Regions from separate parts of the Neosynechococcus sphagnicola sy1 genome, predicted to be linked through region 2. Evidence: riboswitches for the same ligand, from Rfam matches in the RefSeq annotation. Region 2 holds a riboswitch; the other holds the start of a gene.
The links. Region 2 has a riboswitch for cobalamin ahead of DO97_RS18990 (sirohydrochlorin chelatase). Riboswitches for the same ligand answer to the same signal wherever they lie in the genome.
Positions count from the first base shown of each region.

Region 1: linked by a shared signal. The riboswitch ahead of DO97_RS04640 (CbtB-domain containing protein) and the one ahead of DO97_RS18990 (sirohydrochlorin chelatase) in region 2 are both predicted to bind cobalamin.

Region 1 is NZ_JJML01000008.1:57,479-61,192, forward strand. Features, by position in the region: gene DO97_RS04635 (hypothetical protein) at 176-1,381, opposite strand; gene DO97_RS04640 (CbtB-domain containing protein) at 1,428-1,619, opposite strand; cobalamin riboswitch at 1,641-1,791, opposite strand; RNA gene ssrS (6S RNA) at 1,849-2,031, opposite strand; partial or broken gene DO97_RS04645 (5-(carboxyamino)imidazole ribonucleotide synthase) at 2,059-3,244, opposite strand; gene DO97_RS04650 (pentapeptide repeat-containing protein) at 3,249-3,714, opposite strand, start outside.
Region 2 is NZ_JJML01000067.1:20,447-24,160, forward strand. Features, by position in the region: partial or broken gene DO97_RS18985 (HhoA/HhoB/HtrA family serine endopeptidase) at 1-879, shown strand, start outside; gene DO97_RS18990 (sirohydrochlorin chelatase) at 968-2,023, opposite strand; cobalamin riboswitch at 2,079-2,211, opposite strand; gene DO97_RS25485 (hypothetical protein) at 2,368-2,766, shown strand; gene DO97_RS19000 (DUF29 domain-containing protein) at 2,801-3,316, opposite strand; gene cysS (cysteine--tRNA ligase) at 3,392-3,714, opposite strand, start outside.

The sequences.
Region 1 (3,714 bases), on a different contig from region 2:
TCGGAGAGCAGTCTTGGGCGGAGAGCTAGGTCGCATCGTTGACCATCGCCCCTCGTAAAAATCTACGTGCTGCACAGGAGATCTGGCTGACAGTGACAACAGAGCTATGCTAGATCAGCCCCGACCAGAGATCTAGTGCTTATCCGCAGTCATGGCCATGGAGAGGGGAGAAGTTTTACTGCTGCGCCGAGGACAGACCGGGTTGCCACCGTCGTAATTGAAATCCCAGCAATACCCCCAGCCCCACCAGCGTGGTGAGGTAGATGAGAGTGATGATCCGCACCCGCAGGGGTGGTGCTACCCCCTCCACTTCCAGGATCTGCCCCACTTGAAAGGGGCGAAATTGCCGCTCTGCCCCTACCTGGGGAGCTGCCTCCACGGTAACTTGGTGAGCAGCCCCATCAAAAAATTGTTGCTGCCAGACAAATTGTCCCTGGGGATCTGGAATCCCTTCATAGGCAAAGGCAATCCAGTGATTTTCCAGTTGGGTGGTTGTGATCCGCAACAGCACATCGGTGGCGGGTTGATGGGTTTGGGTGTCCATCACTTGTACTTGTAAATGAGCGGGTTGGCCGACTCTGGCATGGCTATCGCCGGAGAGGTGCATTTCCCATCCCTGAGATCGAGCCTGGGTGGGGATCTCAACCGCAGGCGGCACTTCCATGTCGTGGGACATTCCCATGTCGTGTGACATAGCCATCGAATGGGGGGATGGAGCCAGTTCGGCGCTGATGTTGATCCAGAGCAGGGCTGCGATCGCCACCACAATAGCCCCACTCAGCAATAGCCGCACGGATTGCGGCGCGATTGCTCCCGGCTGGATTGCGGATCGCTCTCCGATGACCCCAGCCCCCCCCGGAGGCCGACCATCAATAAAACTCACCGCTAGAATGGCAAAGTTGCGATACTTTACCCAGTTCTCCGACACAGAGAAGGTTAGGGTTTGGGCGATCGGGGTAAAGGCATGGGGGACGATTGGGGTGGCTTGCACCCGCAATTGGTAAGTCCCCCGAATCGGTAACATTTGCTGAAGGGTTAAGATCCCTTGGGGGGCGATCGCTGTCATTTCTAGCAGCTCAGTACCTTCCACCATGGGGAAATCCGTTGTCAACCAGGGCGTTGGATTGGGCGTCAAAATTTGCAGATGCAGATTGACATTCTCCAGGGCATGACCTGCCCCGTCCACTGCTTGCAGGGTCAACTGTACCGGAGTCTGGGGGCTGGTGGCCTCGGCTTCAAACGGCATTATCTGTTGGACAGAGGGCATTGTGGTCAGTCGCACAGACGGTGGGGAAGACTGAGAAACCCCTACCAACCCATAGAAAAATATACCCATCAGGCAAGCCGCACTGATGAGAACAGAGAACTTGAATTTTGACATTACTTAACCCTGAACTTTCACCACACCTGTTGGAAATAGCCAGCCCTTAATGACAACCCACCAGCAAGGTATGATGACGCAGGGAATGAAACTGGTCATGAATGGGCGGATACGTCGTGAAGTAGAGCGTCCAGAGTGTGAGGGAACAGAGCGAGAGGTAGAGGGTCGCTTGGACAGGCGTTGAGAGCGTCCAGCGCCGAACCTGTTGCTGAGTCGAAATCGGAGATTGAGCCGTCATCTTATACCTCGCAGATGAGTGGAGCATGGTAGAAGCAGCGGCGGGCATTCTGGCTGAAGAGCGCCAAGGAGCAGCTCTTTCACAGTTGCGGGACAGCGTTGGGCTTGCACCAAACTTTCCCCGTTTCCTCTGATGGCTGATCCCCACCAGAACCGTGCTAAGTGTTTCTGAAGTTTACTTTACTAAGTCCGCATCGAGACCATTTTGTAACATGTATCTTGATTCGGTTAAGGCAACCGCAACGCCGTCTTACCTCAGTTTTTGACCTGGTAAAAACCAGGAGGGAACTGTCGTGCTGGGTTAAAGTTTCCGGGTACTGGCCCGGTCTACTGCTGCCAGCCTGGGATCGTTCCCGATGAAAAGGGTATAGATCAAAAAACAATATTGGCAGTCACCAACATTGCAGCATACCTCCCCCCCATTTTACTCAGATCAGCTGTTAAAGATCAGAATTAGTTATTTTGCCATACCAAACAGACTCGATCTGGTCAGCGATCGCTAGGGCTTGGGCACGACATGCCTGGTCGAGGAGCACGGTCACATGGCCCAACTTGCGCCCTGGACGGGATTCCGTTTTCCCATACCAATGGACAAAGGTCTGAGGCATGGCTGCTAGGGCTTGCCGATTGAGCCAGTAGTCACTTTTGGCATATTCATAGCCCAGGAGGTTGACCATCACGGCTCCCGGACATTTCAGAGCCGGACTTCCCAGGGGTAGCTGACTCACGGCTCGCAGGTGTTGCTCAAACTGGGAGGTCTCACAGGCATCGAGGGTGTAGTGACCGGAATTATGGGTGCGGGGTGAGATCTCATTAACCAGCAGTTTGCCCTCAGCGGTGTAGAAGAATTCAATGCCAAAGACACCAACGGCCTCCAGTGCGGTCAGGAGGGTTTGGGCGATCGCTTGAGCCGTTTGAATCACTTGAGGCGGCAGATCGGCAGGTACCAATACCCGGCGACAGACCTGTTGATGTTGCTGGGTTTCAACGACGGGATACACCACCACTTCCCCCATTACCGATCGGGCGGCAATCACTGCCAGTTCTCGTTCAAAGGGAATGAAAGCTTCAATCAGAGGTGCCGTCAACCAAGCTTTACTGGGGTCTTGATGCTGACTCCACGCCAGATCCAATGCCGCCTGGTCGGGAAAGATCAAGGTGCCTTGACCATCGTAGCCGCAGCGTCGGGCCTTGAAAACCACCGGAAAGGTGGGGGTAAAGGGTGTTACCAGGGCTTCTCCCCCGATAGTCCAGGGTAAAAAACGGCGGGAACCGGCAGACCCAGTTGCTGGAGAAAACAACGTTGCTGGTACTTGTCTAGGAGGGGGGTCCAGGGCTGTGAGACTGGGGCGAAAGCAAACCCCCGTGAGCCGCTAAGGCAGAGAGAGCTTCGAGATCAATAAATTCATTTTCAAAGGTGATCACCTCACAGTAGGTTGCCAATGCTGCCGTGGCTTCCCTATCTGCGATCGCCGCCAAAATGGTGTGAGATGCCCCAGCCACGGCTGGATCGCTGGCATCGGGGGTTTGAACCACCAGCTCAATTCCCAGGGAGGGAGCGATCGCTGCCATCATCCCGGCGAGTTGTCCCCCGCCAATTACACCGACTCGCTGCAGGAAGCTCATCCGCTCAGCCACACCCTAAGGAGTCCCTGGTTGCCACCCCGGTCTTGGAGTTGACCCCACTGGCTTGTTGACAGAGGCTTTTTAATTGGGCTCCATCCAAAATCGCATCGCTAAAATCTGCCCCGGTGATCTTTGCCCCTGTAAATAACGTTCTCAGCAAAATCGACCCACTCAACACCGCGTCCTCTAAATTCCCTCCCTGCAAGTTCACCTGATCCACCATAGCGTTGGACAAATCTGCCCCCTGTAAATTCACCTTGGTCATGGTTGAGCCACTTAACACCGCGCCGCGCAGGTCAGCACCGGCAAAGTTGGCAAATTCCAGATTGGCATTGGAAAACTCGGCGGTGGGTAAACTCTGTCCAGAAAAGTCCCGACGAGAAAGCTCGGCGTTACTAAAAGAAAGAGGAGGAGGGAAATCCGCAGCCAGAACTGGAGGGACTCCCAGCAGGAGGACAATCACCAGTAAC
Region 2 (3,714 bases):
ACCCCCCGAGAAGAACGGCTGCGGGGGCAGGGATCGGGCTTCATTATTGACCGCACCGGGATCATTCTTACCAATTCCCATGTGGTCAATGGCGCTGATAAGGTCACCATCACCCTAAAGGATGGCCGCACCTTTCAAGGCCATGTGCGGGGAGCCGATGAGGTTACCGACTTAGCAGTGGTCAAGATTGACAATGGCAGCAGCGACTTACCCGTTGCCCCTCTAGGCGATTCGGATCGCGTCAGAGTTGGAGATTGGGCGATCGCCGTTGGCAATCCCCTGGGGTTGGATAACACCGTCACCCTAGGCATTGTCAGCACTCTGCATCGTTCCAGTTCTCAAGTGGGTATCCCCGACAAGCGGGTGGATTTCATTCAAACCGATGCCGCCATCAATCCCGGCAACTCCGGTGGCCCCTTACTCAATGATCGGGGGGAAGTCATTGGCATCAACACTGCGATTCGTGCGGATGCCATGGGGATCGGCTTTGCGATTCCGATTAACAAAGCCAAGACCGTTGAGGCTCAACTGGTTAAGGGGGAAACCGTTGCCCATCCCTATCTGGGTGTGCAAATGACAACCCTGACCCCAGAATTGGCAAAGGAAAACAATGAAGACCCTAACTCGGCCTTCTTAATTCCTGAAACCAATGGCGTTATCGTCCTCCGGGTACTGCCCAACACCCCAGCAGCCACTGCTGGCATCCGCCGGGGTGATGTGATTACCCAAGTAGATGCCCAAGCGGTCACTACTGCCGAGCAGTTACAGAACCTGGTGGAAAATAGCCGTGTGGGTCAGACGCTGCAATTGAAAGTACGACGGGGGAACCAAACCCAACAACTGGCTATCCGCACCGCTGAACTTCACAGCGACAGCTAATCCTCCCACAACTTTTAGTGGAGAGTGACAGCCTGTTCAAGGGGAGATTTCTCGGGGGCTGCAACTCCTCAAAAAACTTGCCAGCCCCCTAGGGAACCTGCCAAACCCTCTGGTGATAGTAGGTCAGGTCAGCTTCCCGGTCAACAACTCCAGAGCCATGGTTGTGATGGTGTTCATAGCTATGATCTTGATCATGATGGTGGGAATGCCCATGGTCATGGTCGGAGCTAGAACTGTGGGAGTGCCCATGGCCTGCGACCGCTTGCTGGGCAACTGCCAACCGAAACTTGCACATTTCACAGTTCATCTGCACTTGCCCTAATTGGGTTTCAATCTCGCGATCGCGCAGAATCTGGAACAACTGGGGATGCTTTCCCATTTCGGGCAGGCACGTTAGTGAAATTTCTGGATACTGTTGCTGTTGTTGGGCTGTGATGTCAAAAATTTTCTTCACCAGCACCCCCGTAAACAGAAAATAGGGTAGGACAATCACTCGCTGCGGATGATAGAGGCGGGCGCGGCGGAATCCTTCTTCGAGGCGGGGATGGGTGATGCCAATAAAACAGGTTTCCACTGTCAGGTAGCCACTGCCCTCCCAAAGCATCCGGGCTAGCTTATAGATATCGCTGTTGGCATCGGCATCGCTAGAACCTCTTCCCACCACCAGCAAAACAGTATCTGCACGGGAAATGCCCTGGGGATTTTGCTCGGGTTGATCCAGTACCGCAAGGCGTTGATGCCACAGATCCAGCAATCCAGGGGTGATGCCGAAGTGGCGACCATAGTAAAACTTGAGCTGGGGATGTCGCTGTTTAGCCCGGTCTAGTTCATTGGTGACATCAAACTTGTTATGGCGGGCAGCAAACAACAAAATCGGTAGCACCGAGAATTCTTCATAGCCTGCGGCAACACAACACTCAATGCCCGCTTGAATCGAAGGCTGGGTTAATTCTAGAAAGCAGGGCACCACCGGGCGGGTCGAGTCCAATGCCTGATAGTGACTGGCAAAGTCGAGAAACTCTTGTCTGCCATCGGCATCACGACTGCCATGCCCCACCATTAACAGTGGACGTTGCAACGGTAACGGAGCAAAGCTCATCCCCGGCTGAGAGGGCTGGGGTCGATTGAAGTCAGCGATCAACATAGGTTTTGATGTCCCTTCCTGTGCATCGCAGGAAATACTGGGGAACCAACGGAGCGCCGGGCGCTCAACAAAGGCATTCTGGCTTGCAAGCCCATGGAAAGGACGTGCTTACAGCTGCGGCACAGCCCCGGAGTTACACCGGAGTTTCCCTTTGCTGCGGGTGGTTCACAGATGCACTGCTATCTTAGCCCGAAGCGGCCTAGAACTCCCAACGCATGAATATGTGTTGGCAGGTTACCCTGGAAATACAACGGGCGATCAGGGGCGAGAAAGCGAAAATTGCAAAAAAATGGCGTACCATCCAAAGTGATCAACTGTAAAGCTTCAGGGAGTATCTTGGCCGCATGAAGGATGATACCCAGACTGAATCGCCGGAACTTCAGGCGATCGCTGCAACCATTCGCACCCTTGCAGATCAACGTCAGGGAGATAGTCTGGCACTGCTGGCAATCCTTCGAGTCCTCGAATCACTGCACCGGGAAATCCGGGATGGCTACTTCCAAACCTCCCTCCCAGACAATCGCCAGGGGCTCTATGCCCTGCTGCGGGATATTGAAGCCAAGGGCGGCTGGCCCTATATCTACAGCCGGACGCTGCGATCGCTGCTAATCCAGTTGACATTGGCGACTACCAGTGCAAGTACACCCGCTGCAGTCTCCTTGGAACCCCCAACGAACACTGAAATCGTCGGCAACCCACCCACAGAGATAGCGATCCACCCGGCACCAGATTCCGTACCTTAGTTCAGCCACTGTCTGCAACCCATCACCTTCCAGATCATGGCTCTAATCCTAAATCGTTGGGCAGCTCAATCTCAGATCCGGACAACACCTGATCAACCTCGAAGGCAGCCCGTTCTGGGAAGGTCGTTAATGGCAGACCCGTTTCAATGGCGGCTTGTTCTCTGGCATCTAGATAGGCACTGGCAAAGATGTTTTGTAGATAGACTTTTAGACTAGGACTGTCTTCCAGGAGTCTGAGCAATCGCTTCCGATGCTCTCGAATGGTACCCGCCCAACTATTTGATCGAAAACCAGGTTGATACTGCCACTGGAGGAGATGCACTAACAATATCTCTAGATTGCTGAGAACAGCAGGCTTTTCACTTCGCCCCAAGGTTGCCAACTCCTCGACCAAGTTTTCGATATCTAGCTCATGGAACTTCCCTCGCTGCAATTGCTCGGCAGTTGTCGTCAGCCATTCATAGAAATCGCTGTGATACAAAGACGTTTTGGAGTGGCAATTGTGCGCCAACATCTGGAACTTACCATCGTTAGTATCACTTTGGCCCATGGTGCCATTGCTTGGCAAGCTTACCCCACCCAGACAGTCAGCGATTGGACTCCCGCAATCACCGTCAGCCACCCTTTAGAGACAATGCCAGCGGGTTTCACCATCTTTGGTATCAATCAGTGCAATCCCCTGGGCTTTGAGGTGATCCCGGATGCGATCGCTCTCGGCCCAATTTTTCCTCTGGCGGGCAGCTTGGCGCTGTTGGCAAAGTGCTGCAATTTCCAGATCGCTGATCCTATCTTTTACCAGCCCTGGGCTGTCCGCTGATAGATCTTCATTCTTCCTGGAGGCTGTGGATGGAGTCCCCAAGCCTAAAACTTGGAGAAGATTGATAAAGGTTCGCCATTTCGGTTCTAGACGCTGAGAATTCAAGACCCTGCTCTCGTCCGTAATATGTT